Regions from separate parts of the Ruegeria sp. P10 genome, predicted to be linked through region 3. Evidence: riboswitches for the same ligand, from Rfam matches in the RefSeq annotation. Region 3 holds a riboswitch; each other region holds the start of a gene.
What was found. Region 3 has a riboswitch for cobalamin ahead of ACR0FB_RS08150 (DUF1636 family protein). Riboswitches for the same ligand answer to the same signal wherever they lie in the genome.
Positions count from the first base shown of each region.

Region 1: another riboswitch for cobalamin. It lies ahead of ACR0FB_RS19755 (hypothetical protein); the one in region 3 lies ahead of ACR0FB_RS08150 (DUF1636 family protein).
Region 2: another riboswitch for cobalamin. It lies ahead of ACR0FB_RS04325 (DUF1636 family protein); the one in region 3 lies ahead of ACR0FB_RS08150 (DUF1636 family protein).
Region 4: another riboswitch for cobalamin. It lies ahead of ACR0FB_RS16500 (aromatic ring-hydroxylating oxygenase subunit alpha); the one in region 3 lies ahead of ACR0FB_RS08150 (DUF1636 family protein).

Region 1 covers NZ_JBQERJ010000016.1:7,051-12,804, forward strand. Annotated here, with positions in the region: gene ACR0FB_RS19740 (YbaB/EbfC family nucleoid-associated protein) at 1-197, opposite strand, end outside; gene ACR0FB_RS19745 (DNA polymerase III subunit gamma/tau) at 598-2,361, opposite strand; gene ACR0FB_RS19750 (protein-tyrosine phosphatase family protein) at 2,533-3,045, shown strand; gene ACR0FB_RS19755 (hypothetical protein) at 3,037-3,444, opposite strand; cobalamin riboswitch at 3,536-3,756, opposite strand; gene ACR0FB_RS19760 (alpha/beta hydrolase family protein) at 3,914-4,747, shown strand; gene rsgA (ribosome small subunit-dependent GTPase A) at 4,787-5,754, opposite strand, start outside.
Region 2 covers NZ_JBQERJ010000002.1:233,140-238,893, reverse strand. Annotated here, with positions in the region: gene ACR0FB_RS04335 (ABC transporter substrate-binding protein) at 1-592, opposite strand, end outside; gene ACR0FB_RS04330 (ABC transporter ATP-binding protein) at 609-1,382, opposite strand; gene ACR0FB_RS04325 (DUF1636 family protein) at 1,379-1,735, opposite strand; cobalamin riboswitch at 1,834-2,031, opposite strand; gene ACR0FB_RS04320 (D-lyxose/D-mannose family sugar isomerase) at 2,131-2,796, opposite strand; gene ACR0FB_RS04315 (carbohydrate kinase family protein) at 2,813-3,739, opposite strand; gene ACR0FB_RS04310 (glucokinase) at 3,771-4,829, opposite strand; partial or broken gene ACR0FB_RS04305 (GH1 family beta-glucosidase) at 4,806-5,754, opposite strand, start outside.
Region 3 covers NZ_JBQERJ010000004.1:53,376-59,129, reverse strand. Annotated here, with positions in the region: gene ACR0FB_RS08160 (hypothetical protein) at 36-419, opposite strand; gene ACR0FB_RS08155 (SLC13 family permease) at 609-2,465, shown strand; cobalamin riboswitch at 2,693-2,899, shown strand; gene ACR0FB_RS08150 (DUF1636 family protein) at 2,992-3,363, shown strand; gene cobW (cobalamin biosynthesis protein CobW) at 3,365-4,420, shown strand; gene cobN (cobaltochelatase subunit CobN) at 4,424-5,754, shown strand, end outside.
Region 4 covers NZ_JBQERJ010000010.1:41,838-47,591, reverse strand. Annotated here, with positions in the region: gene ACR0FB_RS16525 (MFS transporter) at 1-1,150, shown strand, start outside; gene ACR0FB_RS16520 (DUF3833 domain-containing protein) at 1,147-1,764, shown strand; gene ACR0FB_RS16515 (DUF3833 family protein) at 1,761-2,303, shown strand; gene ACR0FB_RS16510 (hypothetical protein) at 2,333-2,557, opposite strand; partial or broken gene ACR0FB_RS16505 (IS5/IS1182 family transposase) at 2,859-3,011, opposite strand; cobalamin riboswitch at 3,085-3,288, shown strand; gene ACR0FB_RS16500 (aromatic ring-hydroxylating oxygenase subunit alpha) at 3,371-4,624, shown strand; gene ACR0FB_RS16495 (FAD-binding oxidoreductase) at 4,630-5,712, shown strand; gene ACR0FB_RS16490 (hypothetical protein) at 5,729-5,754, opposite strand, start outside.

The DNA.
Region 1 (5,754 bases), on a different contig from region 3:
GGGTCGATATCCAGACCTTTGAGTTCACCCTTGGCCGTCGCCGTTGCCTTGACCAGGCCTGCACCGGATTCGCCGACAACCATCATGTTGTTCAGCTCTTCCTGCATTTCGGTCATCTTGGTTTGCAGGTCCTGCGCAGATTTCATCATCTTGGCCATGTCGCCCAGACCGCCAAGCCCGCCGAGTCCTTTCAGCATAGTATTCTCCTGTGTCTCCGTTTGCGCTCTAGATACGGGCAGCAGCGACATGGCACAAGGGTTCTCCCGCCGGTCGGAGGCTCATCCGTTCCGGTCGGCATGTTGATCAGCGCAGGCGTCAGCAGGAACGTGCTAACCATCTGTGACACCATATTTGCCAGCAGGCCCGACAAGCGCAGATCGTCCTTGGCGCGCATATGGTCTGCTGCCGAGACTGATTGCACGGAACACAGGAAATCTGGGCGGGGTTCGAATGGCTACGCAGCATTCGGATCAGAATGGTCACGGGCCGCCTTCCGCTGGCCGGTGTCGCAACAAACGATCTGAGACATGCGGGCGGATGTGTTCGATCGAAACCTCGGTCAGCTTCGTTTGAAACGGGGGGTGACGGGCGGCGGGGTCAGTCTTCCTCGAACGGGTCCCACTCGTCTTCCACTTCGGGAAGCGCTTCGGTCTCGACCTTGGCGGCGCGTTGCTCCGGCGTTTCGATCCTAGTGATTTTCGCCTTTGGGAATTGCGCCAATACCGCCTGCACCAACGGGTGTTGTTCGGCTTCGGATTTCAGTGCGAGCTCGGCCGCATCCCTGACTTCTGCAATCGTGGGGGCTTCTCCGTCCGAGACGATCGAGACAGCCCACCGATTTCCTGTCCAGCGTTGCAAGGCAGTGCCCAGTCGTGGCGCCAGATCCGCCGGTGCCTGGGTGGCGGGTGTGAATTCGATTCGTCCGGGTTGATAGGAGACGAGGCGCACGCCGTTTTCCACCTCGACCAGCAACTTTACGTCGCGATTGGTCCGGATCAGTTCCACCACGTGGTCGAAGGTCGGGTAATGGGCAAGGGCCGTCTGGGCATCCTGCGCCAGGGCTGCAACCGGTGCGCCACCGGAACCGCGAGGGGACGGCGCGTAGGCAGGTGGATGGGTCGCGCCAGCCGGCGCCGGACCGGCGCCCGGTCGGGATATCGAAACGCCGCCATTGGGCCCGCCCGGCGGCGGTGGCGGGGCATCTTGCAACCGTTTGATCAGCTCTTCGGGGCTGGGCAAATCCGCCACATGGGTCAGGCGAATAACGGCCATTTCAGCGGCCATCATGGCGTTGGGCGCAGCCGAGACTTCCTCGAGCGCCTTCAGCAGCATTTGCCACATCCGGGTCAGAACCCGCATCGGCAGAGCCTCGGCCATGTGTTGGCCCCGGGTCCGTTCATCCGGAGAAACCGTCGGATCCTGCGCCGCGTCAGGCGTGATCTTCACGACGGACACCCAATGCGTGATCTCGGCCAGATCGCGCAGCACCGCCAGCGGGTCTGCGCCTTCGGCGTATTGGCCGCTCAACTCGGTAAGTGCTCCGGCGGCATCGCCGCGCAGGATCATATCCATAAGGTCCAGAACCCGGCCACGGTCTGCCAGTCCAAGCATTGCACGGACCTGATCGGCGGTCGTCTCGCCAGCCCCATGCGAAATCGCCTGATCCAGCAACGAGGTCGCATCCCGGGCCGATCCTTCCGCTGCTCGGGTGATCAGCGCCAGCGCGTCTTCGGCGATCTGGGCGTTTTCCGCTTCGGCGATCTTGCGCAGCAGGCCAATCATGTCTTCGGGTTCGATCCGGCGCAGGTCGAAACGCTGGCAGCGGGACAGCACAGTGACAGGGACTTTGCGGATTTCAGTGGTTGCGAAGATGAACTTCACATGCGCGGGCGGTTCTTCCAACGTCTTGAGCAGCGCGTTGAACGCGCTGGTCGAGAGCATATGAACCTCGTCGATGATGTAAATCTTGTAACGCGCGCTGGCGGCGCGATAGCGGACACTGTCAATGATCTCGCGGATGTCGTTGACGCCCGTACGGCTGGCGGCGTCCATCTCCATCACGTCGACATGGCGGCCTTCCATGATGGCGACACAATGTTCACACTGACCGCAGGGTTCGGTCGTGGGGCCACCGGTTCCGTCGGGTCCGATGCAGTTCATGCCCTTGGCGATGATCCTTGCGGTCGTGGTTTTGCCGGTGCCGCGAATGCCGGTCATGATGAAGGCCTGCGCGATCCGGTCGGCCGCGAACGCGTTTTTCAGGGTGCGCACCATGGCATCCTGACCCACCAGATCGGCAAAGGTTTCCGGGCGATATTTGCGGGCGAGAACCTGATAGGCGGGGCTGGAGCTGTCTGTCATGTCTTCTCGTTGGGATTCGGTGCTTGGGCACAGCGTAGTGGCCACCGTTGCCCGCGTCCACAGCGTGGCGCGATGATTTTTGATTTAGAAACGAGTCGCTTTCGCACTAAACTGCATCAGCGGATTTAATGGCTCATTTTTGTATAGAGTTCTTTGGGGAGGACAGGATTCATGTCGCAGTTGGTGATCTACGCCCTGCAAGTCGGTGGCGGAACGCTGGCGCTGACCTCGATGCCCGGACGCGGCGGAGATTACTCCAGCGATCTGGATATGATCGCAGCCTGGCAGCCGGGGCTTGTTGTTTCGATGACGACGGATGTCGAAATGCTTCAGGACGGGGCGCAGGAATTTGGAAGCGATATTCAAAGCCGCGCCAGCCGATGGGTTCACCTGCCGATCGAAGATTTCGGAGCGCCGACAAAAGCGATTGATGACGCGTGGCCGTCCGTCAGCGCCGCGGCCCGGCACGCGCTGTCCGGCGGAGGTCGCGTATTGGTACACTGCCGCGGGGGCTGTGGCAGGTCAGGTATGATTGTCCTGCGGCTGATGGTCGAATGCGGCGAAGGCGCGGACACGGCGCTGCAACGATTGCGGGCGGTGCGCCCTTGCGCCGTCGAAACGGATGCGCAACTGGCCTGGGCCTCTCGGCGTGCCCAGGCACAGGTCAGTCTGGACTCAGATTGAAATCTGCGCGGGCGCGCAAGCAGGTTTTCGAGGCCGGATCGTAGAAACTTCGATCATCGCGCAGGGTGGGGTTTTCACGACGCCGGATGGCATCGCACTGAACGTGTTTCCGAAGATCAGGTCGGCATAGCCGTTCAGCGGCTCAATCGCGGTTTCGGGCTGCGTCCCGCAAAAGACACGAATGCGGTCTGATTGCGCGCGGAAAATTGCATGACATCCTTCGCTGCAATGTGACAGCGCGCTGCTGCCCTCAATCTCGAAATCGTCACTTGTGGCCGAGGTCGCCTGGGCCATGGCTTCGGATATCGAGCGCGCCAGCCGCGCCAAAGCGGGACAGGTTTTGCCCGTCCGCTGACATACTGTTGCACTGAATTCATGTGTCTTTGTCTTCCAGATCATCCTGCGCCCTCCGCGCTTGGTGGACAGGATATTTGGGACAGGTGGGACAGCGTGATGCCGTCAGGACCTGCCCGGACACCCCGCCCGAGTTTCGGTTTCGTTTCCGATGGCAGGTCTCCTGACTTGCGGGTCATCGCTTTGCCGACCTTCCCAGCCTTTGGGCCAGTGGTGTTTCGGCATCGCTTACCGCTTACAGTTGCGGGGGCAGTCGCGGATTTGGTTGTTGCCTGCATGACCAGACATTACCGCACCGTGTTCCCTTTTCATCCCGACCCCTTGTGGAGGCCGGAAACCATCACACAACCGCTAGCGTTTGAGCACGCGTCGAGTCAAGCCGATCTTTTGACCGGACGCTTGGTCATGCTGGATACGGTGTTGGTTCATGCATAGTGTCGAGGGCGTTGAGGTTCGGAAACCGGATTTACCAAGCGCAAAGCCAGAGATCATGTTGGACGCAGAGCAAACGGTAATGACCGAAGAATTTCGCTTTCCGTCCGGGCAGAAAACACTGTCTGCCCGGTTGTACAGCCCGCTGTCTTCGCCCGAAATCGTCGTCGTGCTGAACAGTGCAACGGGTGTGCCGCGCGATTATTACCGTCATTTCGCACGATGGCTTGCTGCCGAGCAGGGTATGGCCTGCCTGACCTATGACTATCGCGATTACGGGCATTCCTTGACCGGCCGCCTGAAAGATTCGCGTGCGACCATGGCGGATTGGGCCTTGATCGACATGCCCGCGGCACGGGCAGAAATGCGCAGACGGTTTCCCGATTCGCAGCATTGGACCATCGGCCATTCGATCGGCGCGATGTTGGGGCCTGTGCAGCCGGATATCGATCTGATTGATCGCATGATCTGTGTGTGTTCGGGGCTGGTAACCCTAAGCGACCATCCATGGCCCTATCGTGGTTTGGCAGGATTGTTCTGGTATGGTCATGCCCCGCTTTTGGCCCGAGCCCTTGGCTACCTTCCCGGAAAGGCGATCGGGTTCGGCTCGGATCTGCCGGCATCGGTCTATTGGCAGTGGCGCAAATGGTGTACGGCGCCTTTGAACTATGTGCCTGAAATCGGGCATGAGTTACCTGCGGCGCAGTGGAAGGATTCTGGAACGCCCGTGGATTTGTTCACCTTCGAGGACGACCAGATGGTGCCGCCGGAAGCGGTTTGGCGGCTTGCGGATCTTTACGGCCCCGATGCCAACCGCCACCTGCTGAGCCCTGCCGATTTCGGGTTGCCCGAGGTTGGTCATATCGGAGCATTTGCCCGGCGCAATGCAGCGGTTTGGCCGCGACTGATCGCTTGATCAGACGCGGCGCAGGACGGGCCGGGCACCGCCCAACGATCACCGGTTGCGAAGTTTCTTTTCCTTCATGACGCCACGGACCATCTTGCCGAACGCTTTGTCCCGCGCCCGGGACTGCGCGACGGTTTCAGAATTGCGCTGATCTTCGCGCCGAAGCTTGCGCCACCGGTCCAATCGAGCCGGATCAAGCGTGCCGTGGCTTATTGCCTTTTGCACGGCACATCCGGGCTCGGAGCTGTGCTGGCAATCCGAAAAACGGCAGTCCCGGCTCAACTCGGCAAGGTCCGAGAAAACGTCGTCGATCCCGTCCCGAGCGTCCAGCAGGCGCAACGCGCGCATTCCGGGTGTATCGATCAACCAGCCACCGTTGCGCATCCGGTGCAATGCGCGTGCGGTCGTCGTGTGCCGGCCCCGCGCGTCATCCTCGCGAATGTCCGAGGTGGCGAGATCCTGATCGGTCATGGTATTGGCAAGTGTCGTCTTGCCAACGCCCGACGATCCAACCAGCGCTCCGGTCTGGCTTTTGGGGCACCAGGACAGAACCTTTTCAACCTCTGCCGGGTCCAGCGCGTTGATCGCCAGAACCGTCAGGAACGGATCCAGAGATTGCACCTGCCCCGAGAAACTGTCGGGGTCCGCCGATTTGTCGGCCTTCGTCAGAACAACGACCGGGTAACACCCGGCCTGATGCGCGAGCGCCAGATATCGTTCCAGCCGGGGCAGTTTGAAATCGGCATTGCACGAGCTGACGATGAACAGCACATCGACATTGGCTGCGATCAGTTGCGTCGCGGCGCCTGTACCCGCGGCGCGTCGGTGCAGCAGGCTGCGCCGGTCGAGCAAATGGCGCACGCGTTTGTCGTCATCGGCGAGAACCCAATCGCCAACAGCATAGCTGCCGGTCGTTTGATCGGGGGTCAATAACGGGACTTCGCCGTCAGGGTTAAGCCCTATCAGGCGGTCCCGATGAACGGAAGTGATGCGAAAAGGCGTGCAGGAAGGATAAG
Region 2 (5,754 bases), on a different contig from region 3:
GGAATACCCGCGGCTTTTCCAGATCGGCTGTTTTTGCTTGAATGGCGGACAACTTGTCCTTCCAGCCGGCAACCAGCGCCTCGGCCTTGTCTTCGACCTGCATGACCTTGCCCAGGCGCAGAACGTCATCAAACAACAGGTTCATGCTGGCTTCGGGGCGATCCTCGTCCAGATGCACGCAGCTTTCGGTCAGGATCATGGTCTTGATACCAAAGGGTTCCAGCGTGTCGGGCGTGACATCTCCGCCGGGTTTCATGCCATAGTACCAACCGGCAAAAAACAGATCAGGTTCGACGGCCACAAGGTTTTCAATCGTCGGGTACTTGGGGGCAAGCTCTGGGATGTCGCCGCGCTGAGCATCAAAGTCAGGGCTGGTTTTGTACCAGCCCGAAATCCCGGTAAGTCCCACGATCTTGTCCTGAAGGCCGAGTGCAAAGGCCATATCCGCCATGTTCATATCATGTACGACCAGACGTTCCGGCGCCGAGTCAAAAACCAGCGGTTCGCCGCAATTGTCCACGGTGACGGCTTCCGCTGCCACGCCACCTGCGAAGCCAGCGAAGACAACCACCGGCCAGAGTTTCTGCATCATATGTAAGTTCCTGTTATTATGACAATTTCCGTTTTCGGATGTCCAGTGCGGGGATCATGCGGCCTTCGTGCTGAAAGCACAGATAATCCACGCCGAATGTCTCACTTACCCGGTCTGGGGTCAGAACTTCGCCAACAGGCCCGAACCCCGTCAGGCGCGTGGCTTTCATCAACGCCACATGGGTGGCGAATTCCGGGATCATGACCAGATCATGGACGATCATGACGACCGTTACCCCCAGATCAGCGACCAGAGACAGCATGTGCCCCTTGGCATCGGGGTCCAGATGGTTGGTTGGCTCGTCCAGAAACAGCAAGGACGGGTTCTGGGCCAGAGCGCGCGCGATGTGCGCGCGCTGACGTTCTCCGCCGGACAGTTGACCCATCGTTTTGTTGGCAAAATGCAACAGCTCGGTCGTCGTCAGCACCCGTTCAAGATCAGCCCTGTGCTGAGTCACCGAACGTTCGCCCTGAATCGGGATTTGCCCCAGCGCAACGTAGTCTTGCAGGCGCATCCGCCCGTCGGGCATTTCCTGCTGCCCGACCACAGCAATGGAGCGGGCACGTTGGCGGGCGGACAGGGTCCGAAGGCTTTGTCCTTCTATCCAAACATCGCCCAACGCAATCCGTTCAATCCCGCACAGCAGTTTCAGCAGAGTGGTTTTGCCGGCGCCGTTCGGCCCGGCGATTGCCAGAATTGATCCTTCTTCCAGACGAAAGGACACATCCTGCAACAGGATGTCGCCATTGAGAGCGTAGTATCCCAAATTCTCTGCAATCAGAAAACTCATGATGACCCCCCGAAAGGTAAAGCGGGAATTCGCGATAAGGTCTTTGCGAAAAGGGCAGGGGGGCGGTCCGAGGCACTGGTCCAGCCGTCGTCGCTGTCGCCGAACTGGATCGCAAATTCGACCAAGGCAGACAGATCGCGGGATGTCGTGATATCGCCAAACAGGTACTGCGCTTTGCCCGGGGCCTGAAATCCGACGGTCATGGCCCGTTCACAACCTGCCATGCAGGCCACCATTCGGGTTTCAAAACCGTCAGGCAACCGGGCATCCAGCGCGTCTTGCGCGGCTTCGGCAGACATCGTCCCCTGACATGTTGAACAGATCAGAACGTAGTGATCAGAATAGCAGGTCATTGCCTTCTCCGTCGTTTGCCAGATGCAGACAGAGGGCACATACCCGGATATTACGCAAACGCGCCATCAAGCCTCCTTCCGAGACGCCCCGCCTCGGGTTGGTTCATAGTGTGATGGCAGGTCTCCTGACTTGCGGGTCGTTGCTTGGCCGACCTTCCCAACCCCTTTTGGGTCAGTGGTGAAGTGGCGTCGCTCACCGCTTACAGTTGCGGGGGCAGTCACGGACTTGGCACATTCCAGCGCCGCACCGTGTTCCCATTTTCATCCCTTACGGAACCATCCCGCTCAGCTAGTCCGGCTACGCCTGACTTGTCAAGCGGCAGGCGAAAGGGTGGTGGACGGAATTGCAACGGTTGAGCCAGCGATCCTGGTGCGCCAGCCCGGACCGAACGGTGTCAATAGTCTGATACAAGAAGAAAATCCGGTTCGGTATCTTCCTCAACCTTTGAAAACCGTGGGATTGGCTTTTCAAACACATTGTCCGTACGGTCGTCATTCACGGTCGATACCTCGCCAATAAGGCAATCGCCGCGCTCGGCCCAGAAAGCGTGCCAGATGCCGGGCATCAGAGTTACGCTTTGCCCCGGCTTCAGCCGCAAGTGCTCTTCGGGTTGCAAGGTTACAGGGCAGGCATCGCTTGGGACCGTCACCGGGTTGTCGCGGTCGACGCCACCGTTTGGATCTGACGCATGGATTTCCAGAACGAGATCGCCGCCGCCCCGGTTGATGATGTCTTCTGCCTTGATGATATGCCGGTGCATCGGAGAAAGCTGATTTTCTTTCGAGATCAACAGTTTTTCCGCATAGAGCATCCCGCGCCCGGATTTCAGATCCTTCGCCTCACCATTGCGCAAAGTGAATAGAAACAGTCCAAGTTCATCAAAACGGCCCTGGGCGTAATCGGTAATGTCCCATCCCAGCCCGCGGCTGCGGATCGTTTCGGCCAGAGGGCTGCGCATTTTCTCGGGCGACCAATCCGCAAAGGGTGGCAACACGGCACCGAAGGACTGAATGAACGCCTGTGCCCGGGTCTTGATACGGTTGATTTCGGATCGTTTCATCATGCCGTCCCAAAGATCAAAGTTCGTGCGCCCAGGGGGGTTCTGCCCCGGCTCGGGAAACGGTCACGGCCGCCACGTCAGCGCCCAGTTCCATGGCTGCTTGCAGGCTTTCAACCGTCAATCCGCGCAGACCTGACTTGGTCAGATGCCCTGCACGGCTGAGCTCGGTCAGAACGCCGGCGTTGAACGTGTCACCTGCGCCGATCGTATCGACCACTTCAACGGGTTTCACGGGAACCGAAACTTCGGAACCATCCGCCAGGTAACCGTGCGCCCCGTCACTGCCGCGCGTGACGATGACAACGGAAGGACCCGCCTGCAACAGCACAGACGCTTTTGCGGCTTCGGATTCAGCGCCCGGAATGATCCAATCCAGGTCCTCGTCTGAAACCTTTACGATATCCGCACGCGAGATCATGCGGTTCAAACGCGTCCGAAACCGGGTTTGATCCTTGATGAAATCCGGGCGAATATTCGGGTCCAGCATCACCGCACGGTCGGAACCGTGGCGGTCCAGAAGGGCGGCATATGCATCTGCGCAAGGTTCACACGCAAGGCTGATTCCGCCGAGATACAGGGCAGAGACAGCGGGAAGCTGATCTGGCATGTCCTCGGGCAGCAACATCCGGCCTGCGGTGTTTTCATCAACAAAGCTGTAAGACGCGTGTTTATCCGAGAGCTGCACAAAGGCAAGCGTGGTAGGGCGGTCCGAGATGATGACATGTGTCGTGTCCACATGGCTCGCTTTCAGCGCATCGATCAGTTGCTGGCCGAACATGTCCGATGACAAACCTGTCAGCATCCCAACCGGAACACCCAGACGTCCCATCGCGACGGCTGTGTTCAGAACTGCACCACCAGTATGTGGCACAAAACCAATTGCGCCCGATGCGGTCGGTTCTGAAATCATATCTATCAGCGCTTCACCACAGCACAGAATCATGTCTTGGTCCTTCTTGGTACAGAGAATTCGGTCAGTCTGGTTGCTGTCTCAGCGCGTTCTTGCAGAAGTTGTTTGCGCCGATGATCCCGAACTCTGCCTGTTCAGACACGTAAAGGTTCAGGGAACGGCGCAAATCGCTGAAGCGGCCGCCGCCGTTGAACGCATCCTTGAAGTTGTCGCTGAATAGCCAGCGGTTTTTCTCGGCAACGCCGCCGACGAGGAAAACGCCTCCCTCTGGCATCAAGGTGACCGCCAGATCACCCATCAAAGCACCCAGATGGGTGGTAAAAATCTGCGCTGCTTTTTCGGCGACCAGATCGGTGCCGTTGCGGGCATCGTTCAGAATGTCCTTTGCAGAGCGCGCCTGAGTCCGCGCCTGACCGGCTGCCAATTCAACCGCCTGATACAGGATCGGCAGGCCGGTTCCGCTCAGGAACATTTCTGCTTCCAGCGCCAGGCTGTCGCCAAAGAAACAGCCCGGTGCGATGCGACGTGCCGCCTCAAAGATATCAACTTCGTCGCGATGGCGCGGGTACAGGCCCACGTGCCCGCCTTCGCCGGAGACCGTGTGATACCTGCCTTCGGAAAAAAGCAAAGCACCAACACCAAGCCCGGTTCCGGGCCCTACAACCAGCCGTGTGCCAGCGGGCGGCGTCGCCTGACCCTGCAAGACCGCAACATCCGACCGAGTCACCTCGGCCACTGACCACGCCGCAGCGGTGAAATCATTTATGACAAAAGTGCGCTCTGCTCCTGTTGCTTTCGTCAGCTCGGTTTCCGAAAGATCCAGGTTCGCGTTGGTCAACTGAATCGTTCCGTCCCTGACCGGCCCGGCTCCGGCTGCTACGACGGCCTGTGGGTTGGTTCCGATCTCGTCCCTGAGGTCATGGAACGCCTCGAGCAGATCTTCCAATGTCCCCGTCGGGTGTTTCCGAAGATCTGCCAATTCTCCGTTCGTAACAACGCCCAGACGTGTGTTCGTACCGCCGATATCCGCAACCAGGTTCCAATGCTCATGCACGGCACCGAATGGTTGCGCTAACGGCTGAGAGACACTCTGACCCCCGGACAGGGCGGATTTCAGCGCCATGAAAGACGCTTTGGGCGTTCTCGCAAGTGTTTCGAAATCCACGTCCACCAGTCCAAACCTCTTCTCGTACCCGAAGGCCCATTCATAATTGTCCAGCAGCGACCAGACAAAATAGCCATTCACCGGAACACCTTGTGCCAAAGCGTCCAGTACGGCCGCAAGGTGCTTGTCGAGATAATCGATACGATCATCGTCCTGCACGCGCTCCTCACTCGCCATACCGTTTTCGGTGATATAGATTGGCAGGGCGCCCGTATAGTCTTTCCTTGCTCTGACAAGAAAGCGGGTTAGGGCAGAGGGATCGATTTCCCATCCCATCTGCGTTTTGGGTAACGGTCCGGGAACCTCTTGCAGGCTGGGCCAAGCGGTGTCCGCCGGGGCTATCAACTTTCGGGTATAGTAGTTCAACCCGCACCAATCGACTTGTGTGCCGATGGTTTCAAAGTCGTTCTGCCAGCCCTTGGGCAAGTGCGGCTCCAACCCCTCCAAGGCTATTTGGGGATATTCCTTGTTGAAAACACCGCCAAGGAAGAACCGGTTGTAGATCGCATCGTAGCGATCTGCCGCAAGCCGCGCATCTGCGCTGTCATCCGCGGGCTCGGACCATTCGAGGTTGAACACGGCACCCAGATTGCCCATCCCAAGACTGCGCATGGTCTGAATGGCCCGCCCGTGGGCCAACAAAACATGATGCATCGCCCGGGCGGCGGCGCGGATATCGCGCAGACCGGGCGCATGGTGGCCTTCAAAATGGCTCAGCCAACTGACACACCAGGGTTCGTTGATCGGCGCGGCACTGAACATCCGGTCTCCGATCCGACCCATGATGACCTGCGTATAATCCGCGAGCCAATCCGCGATGTCGCGATTGCACCATCCCCCCTGATCCGCAAGCGCTGACGGCAATTCCCAATGGTAAAGCGTC
Region 3 (5,754 bases):
TATCCAACCAACTATTGGATTTTTCATCCAACCAACTATTGGATTTTTCGTGTTGCGATCTTGTTCTGTTCCATCCGACTGCGAGCATTCTGGGCATATGCCGCCAGCTTGCGTTCAGGCAACACCCCGCCGTACTTCCTTGGCATCTTCACCTCGAAATGATCAGAATTGGTGACCTGAATTATTTGTCCGGCCCGTTTAGGTGTAAACCATTCTTGTGGGCAGTTTGCGATCAGGGACGGCCAAGCCGGCCCTTTGCCCGGTTCAGGCGGCGGCAGAATGGTACTGCAAACAAAGCTGTCGGATTGTCTGTTGTTCGTGGCTGGAATTGACTTGCCATTACCTGTGCTGCTTCGACCTTGTTGGAACGGCATCGCGCCGGTACGAAACGTGCTGGTTTCTTCATGCAATTTGGTCAATCCTTCTTTCTGACGTGTTCGTCAAACGGGGTTCCCGAAAGCATTGCTCCCACAGCAACCATTGAGCAACATTATGTCTCAACATCGCCGAAAAACGAAACTTCATGACAAGTCGGGAGGGATGAACTAGGAATCTAACAAAGAAAAAGTTCTGGACGTATTGTGGAACATATTGCCTTTACCTTCGAGATGGGGGTCGTTTGCACCCTTCTGGCTTTCACCGTTTTTCTGTTCGTTTCCGAGATCATAAGGATCGACCTTTCCGCCATATTGGTTCTGGTTCTCATAGGCTTGCTCAGCTACGCGCCCGGGCTGGAAAATTTGGCGGATGTCACCCTTCTGTTCGACGGCTTCGCATCCAATGCCGTCATCTCGATCATTGCGGTTATGATCGTCGGGGCCGGTCTGGACAAGACGGGGATCATGAACAAGGTGGCTGCCGTCATACTCAAATACGGCGGCAAATCCGAAGGCAGGGTTGTACCAATCATTTCCGGCACCGTTGGCGTCATATCCTCGTTCATGCAGAATGTAGGCGCCGCTGCTCTGTTTCTGCCGGTTGTCAGCCGAATTTCCACACGGTCAGGCATACCGCTGTCGCGCCTGCTCATGCCAATGGGATTCTGCGCCATTTTGGGCGGCACAATGACGATGGTCGGGTCGTCTCCTCTTATCCTGCTGAACGATCTGATCCTGACGGCAAATGACAGTCTGCCGGCCTCTCAAAAAATGGAGCCCTTCGGCCTGTTCTCGGTCACGCCGATCGGTGCGGTTCTGATCCTGACGGGAATTGGTTACTTTCTGCTGTTGGGACGCTGGGTTTTGCCGGAGGCTGAAGGACCTGACAATACGGGTACCGGACAAGGGACACAGGAATACCTGCAAAGGGTCTATGGCCTCAAAGCTGATGTGTTCGAAGTCGTGGTGCCCGAGGACAGCCCCCTGGTCGGCGAGATTCTGGCCGACATCAACCACGAAAACCACCTGTACATCATTTCAACCTTCTATCGCGGCAAAACCTCGATGGTTCAGGTTTTGACAGCGGAAATTGCAGCGCCGTGTCGGCTGGCCATCGTCGGCCGCCGTTGGGAGGTCGAGAAGTTCGCCGAGAAATACGGGCTGACCGTTCTTCCGGACTTGGACATTTTCGTCGAAGAGTTCGCCCCAACCAATGCAGGCGTGGCCGAGGTGGTCATCACGCCTGACAGCAAGCTGATCGGCAAATGCCCCCGCGAGCTTTTGTTTCGCAAGACCTACGGGATGTCGCTGCTGGCCATTCACCGCGGCGAAGAGACGCTGAGCCATGTCGAGACCGAGGATCACGAATCCACTCAGATCGGGCTCGAAAAGTTTCAGGCGGGCGACATGCTTGTGGCCCATACCAGATGGGACAACCTGATGCGGATCAAACGAGATCCGGATTTCGTCGTTGTGACGACAGACTTTCCTCAGGACGAGCTGAGGCCGCAAAAAGTCGGCTGGGCCCTGGCATTCTTCGCCATTTCGCTGTCGTTGATCCTGTTCACGGACGTCCGGCTTTCACTCTGTCTTCTTACCGGCGCGGTGGGCATGATGCTGACCCGTGTGCTCAGCGTGGACGAGGCGTACCGCGCGGTCGGATGGAACACCGTATTCCTGCTCGCCTGCCTCATACCTTTGGGACAAGCCGTGCAGAACACAGGCACGGCCGCGTGGATCGCCCAGCAGATCATGATAATTCTGGACGGCTGGCCGCTCTGGTCGTTGCAAACCGGCATCGCCATTCTGGCGACGGCCTTTTCTTTGGTCATGTCCAACGTGGGGGCCACGGTCCTGCTGGTGCCTCTGGCAGTATCGATTGCGGTGGCGGCGGGTGGAAACCCGGCCGTCTTTGCCCTGACGGTCGCCATATCGACCTCGAACAGCTTCATCATCCCAACCCATCAGGTAAACGCGTTGATCATGGGTCCGGCCGGATACAAGGTGATGGATTTCGTCCGCTCCGGCGGAATAATGACGGCGCTGTTTCTGGTCGTCTCCCTGCTCATGATCAACGTCATCTATTAGCGCAAGAGGATCTGCGGTGTTCGGTGGTCTTTTCCCATCATCGGGACAGGTTCAGTCAAGGCACCCGTTCACCATAGTCTACGCCCCTTGCTAACATACTGTTCGTCGCCCGGCCCATCTCAGGCTGGGTCCCGGCACGCCATGCCGCCCATCGACGCCCACAGGTCGCTTTCCATGCCTCTGCATCATTGTTGCGCGCGACTCGCTTGACAAGCAGGCCAGCGGTGCCGCATGTCCCTTTCGTTGGTGTCGGTGACAGCCGATGAAAAGGGAATGCGTCAACGGTCTTGCCGCCAAACGCAGCCGCCCCCGCGACCGTGAACGGAGAGGATGCCCAATGCCACTGGCCCGAAAGCCGGGAAGGCGGGACATCCGACAGAGGCCCGCCTCTGGCATCCGCAAGCCGGGAGACCTGCCAACAACCGAAGTTGAAACCGGGCGGGGTGTTCCGGTGTCGGGTCCATGACCATTCGTGGCCCGCATGAAACCCCGTCCCCCGCGAAGAGGATTTGGGGGGATGAGAGACATGACCGATACCGCACCAGTCGAGTTGCTGGTCTGTACCACCTGCCGTCGCGGCCTGCCTGTGGAAGATGACACGCAACGCCCGGGCGCTTTGTTACACAAGGCTCTGGAACAGGCGGACCTGCCCGACGGTGTCACCCTGAAAGCCGTTGAATGCCTGTCAAACTGTGATCAAGGCTGTTCGATCGTGTTGCGCGGGCCGGGCCGCTGGACCTTCGTGTATGAAAACCTGAACGAAACAGATCATGTCGACGTCATCGTCGACGGCGCGACCAAGTATCTGGCCACCGAAGATGGTTTGGTGAAATGGCGCGAACGCCCCGAACATTTTCGCAAGAACTGTGCCTCGCGCATTCCCCCCATTGGAGCCTGACATGTCGAACCTCGAAAAACTCCCCGTCACAGTGATCACCGGCTTTCTGGGATCGGGTAAGACCACTTTGGTGCGTCACCTGATGCAGAACCCACAGGGCAAGCGCCTTGCTGTCGTGGTCAACGAGTTCGGCGATGTAGGCGTCGATGGCGACATCCTGAAATCCTGCGCCATTCCTGATTGCCCGGCGGAAAACATCGTGGAACTGGCCAATGGCTGCATCTGTTGCACCGTGGCAGATGATTTCATTCCCACCATCGAGGCCCTGATGGCGTTGGAGCCACGCCCGGATCACATCCTGATCGAAACCAGCGGTCTGGCCCTGCCGAAACCGCTGCTCAAGGCATTCGACTGGCCTGACATCCGCTCGAAGATCACCGTCGACGGCGTGATCGCCCTGGCCGATGCCGAGGCCGTGGCCGCAGGCCGCTTCGCGCCCAATGTCGAAGCAGTGGATGCGCAGCGCATGGCCGATGACTCGATCGACCACGAAACGCCCCTGTCCGAGGTGTTCGAGGATCAGATCTCGTGCGCTGACATCATCCTGCTGACCAAGCCCGACCTCGCCGGCCCCGAAGGCGTGGCCAAAGCGCGCGAGATCATCGCCGCCGAGGCGCCGCGCCCCCTGCCCGTCGTCGAAGTGGCCGAAGGTGCCGTGGACGTGCGCGTTGTGCTGGGTCTGGAAGCCGCCGCCGAGGATGACATGGACGCCCGACCCTCGCATCACGACGGCCATCACGATCACGAGCATGACGATTTCGAAAGCATCATCGTCGAGCTGCCCGAGCAGACCGATCCGGCCCAACTGGTCGCCAATATCGAACGCCTGGCCAATGAACTGAACATCCTGCGCGTCAAAGGGTATGCCGCCGTTCAGGGCAAACCCATGCGCCTGCTGGTCCAGGCAGTGGGTGCCCGCGTGCGTCACCAGTATGACCGCCCGTGGGAACCCGGTGAAGAACGCCGTTCGCGTCTGGTCGTCATCGCCGAGCATGACGATATCAAAGAGGCGGAAATCCGCGAAATCCTCGTGGGTGTGCGTGAGGCCGCCGAGTAAGCCATGCACGTCGTCTTTCGCGAAAGCCACGGGCTCGAGGAAACCGAGACCCCAACCGATCTGGGCCAGAGCCCGGCGGACCTGGTGGTGCTGTCCTTTTCGGACAGCGACCTAGGCGCTTTCGCGGCGGGCTGGCATCGTGGTGGCGGACCGGAAGGGCGAATGCCGACCCTGCGGCTGGCGAATTTGACGGCTCTGAAACACCCGCTGTCGGTCGATACCTATGTCGAACAGACGCTTCAAGGCGCCAAGGGCATTCTGATCCGTCTGATCGGCGGGGTGCCCTACTGGGCTTATGGGTTGCAGCAGGTTCTGGCGCTGGCGCAGGCCAAGGGCATCGCACTGGCGGTGCTGCCCGCCGACGGGCGCGAGGACACGCGGCTGGATGACTATTCCACCCTGCCGGTCTCGACCCTGCGGCGTCTGGCGCATCTGTGCGATACCGGCGGCGAGGTCGCGGCGCAGGCCGCGCTGGCGCAGATGGCTTTGGCGGCGGGGCTTTATGCCGGTCCGGTGATGGGCGCCAAGACCTTGCCCGAATGTGGCGTGTGGTGTCCGGATCGCGGCGTAATCCCGGTGGAAACCGCATTCGAAGGCACGACCAAACGAATCCTCGTCACCTTTTACCGCGCTTACCTGACCTCGGCAGACACCGCCCCGATCGCAGCCCTGATCCGCAGCCTGCGCGCCCGTGGATACGCGGCGGTGGGCCTGTTTGCCCCGTCTCTCAAGGCGCCTGTAGCCGCCGAATGGTTGCGGGAACAGGTTGTTGCGCTGAACCCATCTGCCATTGTCAACGCCACTTCGTTTTCGGGAAAAGGCGCGTCGGGAACGTCGCCTCTGGACGCTGCAGGCGTGCCGGTGTTTCAGGTCGCTCTCGCCACCTCGCGCCGCAAAGCCTGGGCCGAGGCGGAACGCGGTTTGTCCCCGGCCGATCTTGCCATGCATGTGGTACTGCCCGAGGTGGATGGACGGATCTCAGCAGGAGTTGCGTCTTTCAAGGAACCCGGAAAACGCGATCCGCATCTGGAATACGCGCGCTTTGCACACCGTCCCGAACCGGACCGGATCGAAGCGATCATCGACCGTGTATCGGGCTGGCTTGCACTGAACGACAAACCCAAGGCAGATCAGATTCCTGCGTTGGTCCTGTCCACCTATCCCGGCAAAGACTGGCAGATGGCCCATGCGGTTGGCCTCGACGCGCTGGCCTCGGCCCAGGCGATGCTGTCCGATCTTGACGAAGAAGGCTATGACATCGCGACTGGCGAGCCGATTGCCGACACTCTTCTGGACGCACGGATTTCGTGGTCGCTTGGGGATTATCAGGATGC
Region 4 (5,754 bases), on a different contig from region 3:
GCGCTTTGCAGCCGTGAACCTGGGTATTGGCCTTGGGGTCATTGGTACGGTGCTGCTGGTGATCCGTTTGGTGGATCTGGTGCAGGATCCGCTGATCGGTTGGGCAATCGACCGATGGCCCGGCGGCCAGCTTGCATTTGCCGCGATGGCGGCTTTGGGGCTGGCGATCGGGTTTCCCCTGCTTTTCAATCTGCCGCAGGGTGCCAGCGTGCCGGAACTGGTCGCGATCCTGATCTTGCTGTTCTCGGCGTACAGCCTGGGAACCATCCTTCTTTATGGTCGCAGCGCAACTCTGGCGAAGCGAACCGATCCGAAAGAGCTGATGACACTGGCCGCCTATCGTGAAGGCGGGCAGTTGACCGGGGTGGTCATCGCAGCCAGCGCTCCGGCCCTGTTGGTTGCTTTCGGGGCACACTCCCAAGGCTACCCCGCATTCGGCGCGTTCCTGGGGCTGCTGTCCGTTGTGACCCTGACACTGACGATCCCGATCTGGCGACGCAGACCGATCACCGGATCAGGCCTGTCCTTTGCGGGTCTGGGTCAGGCCGGTGGCTTGCGCCTTCTTGCGCTGGCTTTGGTCAACAGCCTCCCGGTTGCCATAACCTCCACCCTGTTTCTGTTTTTTGTGGAAGACCGGCTGCAACTGCCGGGCAAGGCGGGTCCTTTGTTGATCCTGTTCTTCCTGAGCGCAGGCGCGAGCGTTCCGCTCTGGGCAAAGCTCAGTAACAAAATTGGCCCGAAACAGACTCTGATTATTGCCATGCCGCTCTCGATCGCCGGCTTTATCGGCGCTGCCACACTGAGTTCAGGAAACCTTGCGGGTTTTGCAATGATCTGTCTCGCCTCGGGCGCGGCGCTGGGCGCGGATATGGTCGTGTTGCCGGCCATGTTCTCGATCGTGCTTACCCGGGCCGGGCTGAACGCATCAGCCGCGTTTGGCATCTGGTCCTTCGCTGGCAAACTGGGCCTCGCCCTGGCTGCCTTTTTCACTCTGCCGCTGCTGGAACGCAGCGGTTTCACCCCCGGTCAAACCAATTCAGCACAGGCACTGGATACACTCAATCTTGCCTATGCGGTGCTGCCCTGCATCCTGAAAGTCGGAGCGTTCGGGATGGTGTTGACCCTGCCCACCGAGGTCACAAGCAAATGAACGCTTTCACCATCATCCTTCTGGTCCTTCTGACCGCTGTCTTCATCCGTGCAAGGCTGCTGAGCTTTCGCGCGCAATCGCCGTCCGATTACAGTGGCACCGGGCCAGATTTTTCCCTGAAAAAGCACCTGAACGGAGAGATCTTGTCCGAAGGCCTGATCTATGGCCCCAACGGCAAAATGTCGAACAGCTTTGTCGCGCGCATGTCCGGCGAATGGCAAGGCAACTCGGGCACGCTGACCGAGTACTTCACCTATTCCAACGGAAAACAGATGACCCGCAAATGGTACCTGACGCTGGGAACTGGCAACACATTCACGGCAATGGCGGATGATATCGTGGGCGAAGGTCGGGGCATTATCTCGGGGTCCACGGTGAAACTGACCTATCGTATCATTCTGCCAGATGACGCTGGTGGACACACACTGGATGTCACCGATTGGATGTACCTGACAGAAACCGGCGTCATCATGAATCGGTCCGAGATGCGCAAGTTTGGCGTCAAGGTCGCGGAACTGATCGCCACAATGCGTCCAAGCCCCAGATCGAAACCGATGCATCCAAGTGGGTCAAACGGGTATGACGCGACTTCGGAAGGGAAGCCGTTGCAATGATCACCTTTCGCTCTTTCATCGCCTGCGTCGCCATCGCAAGCCTTACACTTCTGGCGGCCTGCTCCAGCAAACCGAAGGTACCAAAAACGTTTCTGTCGGACCGGCAGTTGAACCTGGAAGAGTTTTTTGAGGGTAAAACAGTGGCCTACGGTCAGTTTCAGGATGTTCTGGGAAATATCCCCCGCAGATTCACGGTTGATATCGACGGAACATGGGACGGCGAAACCCTGACCCTGGTCGAAGACTTCGTCTACGACGATGGCGCGACGGAACAACGCATCTGGACATTGACCAAAACCGGAGAGGATACGTGGACCGGTACGGCGCCTGGCGTGCTGGGCACCGCCAGCGGGATTGAACGCGGGGATACGTTCAACTGGAAATACAAGATCGACCTGCCGATCAAGGACGGGACCATGCGTGTCAAATTCGACGACTGGATGTGGCTGCTGGATGACGACCGTCTGCTGAACCGCGCGTATGTCTCACGCTATGGCGTCCGTCTGGGTGAAGTCATCCTGTTCTTCGAGAAGAAATAGGGCCGTCAGGCCCGGTTTCATCACAAAAGTCAGTAGAAAATAAACTCGTCCACCAATGCTGTCGTCGATCCCTTGACCTCACCGGCCGTGTTTGCCCTTGGCCCGTCCGAGGCTGCGCCCTCGGCGCGTTCGCCGCCCTCGACCTTCAAGCGCGCGCGTTCTATCTGCCCCCAGAGGAAAAACAGACCATCCCGTTTTCCCATGAGGCGCGAAGGAACTGTTGTCCGCAAAACACCTGTTTTCGGTTTTGGCATCTGCTCTCTTACTGCCTCCGGTGTTTTCCACCATTTTCGGAAAACGTAATGGTTTTTCCCGAAAAAGACAATTTTTTATGGACAAAATGAGGTTTTCTACCGTCCGTTGACAGGATGGACTGACAACTCTCGCATGACGGATATTCGCCTTCTTCACCTGCCTCATGGCAAGCCAGCACTATCCCAAACGGATCAACTTCACCCAAAAGGGTTTGCTGCAAACCTCCTTCACTTGGCCTGACTCTCTCTTTTCCAGCCATGCTCAGGCGACGTGCAGCGTTTCGTTTCTGAGCAGAGCAGCCGGGCCTTCGCTGTCACGGCTGGGGGACAATTTGACGGCCCGGATGTCAGACGTGGCCGCATCCATCGCAAAGCCCACTGGCCCCTGCAGAACGCCGTGCTGGCGGGCTTGCCATGCCCCTGTGCCAAGGACCGTGATCCCGGCGCCGTCCACTCAGCCGGAAAATTTCCATGTCTGTTTTGAAACCGGAAATGTCGCAAGCATTTCAGCGCCCAAGCAGGTAGAAAGTAGGCTGCCATCGTGAGGTGCCGCTGTTTGATTCTCAGACCGCGGAGAATTGGGAAGCCGGTGGAATTCCGGCGCTGCCCCCGCAACGGTAAGGAAGGTCAGGTTCGACAATCAACCACTGGGACGAGGATCCCGGGAAGGTGTCGCAACCGGGTGCAAGCCCCTTTCAAGTCCGGAAACCAGCCTTGCAGATATGTCAAACCGCGGGTGGCGGTGGGGGCACGGGTTTCGGACGTGGTCCTCGCGCGCCTCCGGACGGTTCCTCCCTGTCATCTGCCCAAGCAATGCCGCGGGGCGCGGCAGGAGAGCCAGAAGTGAACAATGTCCAAAACCTGTTGGCGCGTCGAATCCCGGGCTATGCTCTGGAACGGGCCTTTTACACCGACCCCGAGATCTTTCAGACCGACCTGGAAACCATCCACTATCGCGAATGGCTCTTTGCCATTCCGGCCTGTGAACTGGTGAAAGCCGGCGACTATGTAACGTACAACGTGGGTGCCTATCGCGTGATCATCGTGCGCGGCGCCGACAACCAGATCCGGGCGTTTCACAACACCTGCCGCCATCGCGGCTCGATCATATGCAAGGCGGCAAAAGGCAACGCGCCGAAGCTGGTTTGCCCGTATCACCAATGGACCTACGAGCTTGACGGCTCTTTGCTGTGGGCCCGCGACATGGGGCCAGAGTTTGATCCCAGACAGCATGGTTTGAAGACGGTTCATTGCCGCGAGCTTGCCGGGTTGGTCTATATCTGTCTGGCGGATGTCGCCCCGGATTTTGACACGTTTGCCAATATCGCGCGCCCGTATCTTGAGCCGCATGATCTTGCGAATGCCAAGGTCGCATTCGAAAGCTCGATCATCGAGAACGGCAACTGGAAACTGGTCTGGGAAAACAATCGCGAGTGCTATCACTGCGGCGGCAACCACCCTGCGCTGTGCCGGACCTTCCCTGATGATCCGGGCGTGACGGGGATCGAAGGCGGTGAAACCCCAGCCTATATGCAAGCCCATTTCGACAGGTGCCAGTCAGCGGGTATGCCATCGCAGTTCTATCTGCACGAGGACGGCCAATTCCGTCTGGCGCGCATGCCGCTGAAAGAAGGCGCCGAGAGCTATACGATGGACGGGAAATCCGCCGTGCGCCGCTGGTTGGGCCGGTCGCCCTTTGCGGATGCGGGATCGCTTTTGAAGTTCCACTATCCGACTACGTGGAACCACTTTCTTGCCGATCACTCGATTGTTTTCCGTGTTACGCCGATCAGCCCGACAGAGACCGAGGTCACGACCAAATGGCTGGTCAACAAGGATGCGGTTGAAGGCGTTGACTACGATGTGAAACGCCTGACCGAAGTCTGGGTCGCCACAAATGACGAAGACCGTCAGGTGGTCGAGGACAACCAGCAGGGCATCAACAGCCCGGCCTATGTGCCCGGCCCGTATTCAGCCATTCAGGAATCCGGCGTACTGCAATTCGTGGATTGGTATTGCAGCACAGTGTCGGCCCGCCTGACCCCTGACTACATGGCGGCGGAGTAAGTCTGATGAAAGATCTGGACACGCTTTCATCAGCCGTTTGGCAGGATGGAGAGATGCTGGAATGTGTCTCGGTCGTGCCCGAGATGCCGAACACCGCCAGCTTTTCGTTCCGGGCCCCCTCTGGGGCGCAGTTCGCCTATCACCCCGGTCAGTTCCTGACGCTCGAGATTCCGGCGCTTGGCCAGCCCGGGGGAGTCGTGTATCGCACCTACACGATCTCATCGTCGCCATCGCGGCCGCGGTCGATCACCATCACCGCCAAAGCGCAACCCGACAGTATCGGCACGCGCTGGATGCTGGACAATCTTCAACCCGGCATGCGGCTCAAGGCCATTGGGCCTGCGGGCCTGTTCACCAACGTACTGAGCGATGCGCGCAAGTTCCTGTTTATCTCGGCTGGCTCAGGCATCACACCGATGATGTCAATGACCACCTGCATGTGGGACGAAGGCCGCGATCTGGACGTTGTCTTCATCAACTGCGCCAAGCGGCCATCCGAGATCATCTTCCGCCAGCGCTTGGAACAGATGGCCAGCCGCACGGATGGATTGGACCTGAAGTTCGTGGTGGAAGAGCCGGACCGCTACCGCCCATGGACGGGATATCAGGGGCAGTTCAACCAATTGATGCTGGGCCTGATGGCGCCGGATTACCTTGAGCGCGAAGTCTATTGCTGCGGTCCCGAGCCCTTCATGCAAGCGGTGCGCGACGCGCTGGCCGGTCTTGGTTTTGATATGGACAACTATTATCAGGAAAGCTTCGGCGCGCCGGTGGAAACCGAGGCGGATCAGCCCGAGTTGGATGACGTTGTTCTGGACGACGACAGCAGCGCCGAAATCCTGTTCGCGACCTCGGGCGTGACGGCCAAGGTTGCCGAGACCGACACGGTGCTTGCCGCCGCCCGCTCGGTTGGCCTGAACATTCCGTCAGGCTGTACCTTCGGCGTGTGCGGTACCTGCAAGGTCAAGAAAACCGCTGGCGAGGTCCACATGGTCCACAACGGAGGGATCTCGGAAGATGACATCGACGCGGGGTACATTCTGGCCTGCTGCTCGAACCCGATCGGCAAGGTCGAAGTCGAGGTTTAGGCGCTTCGCATCCCGATCAAAGCCGCAGCGTGGCTGACACCC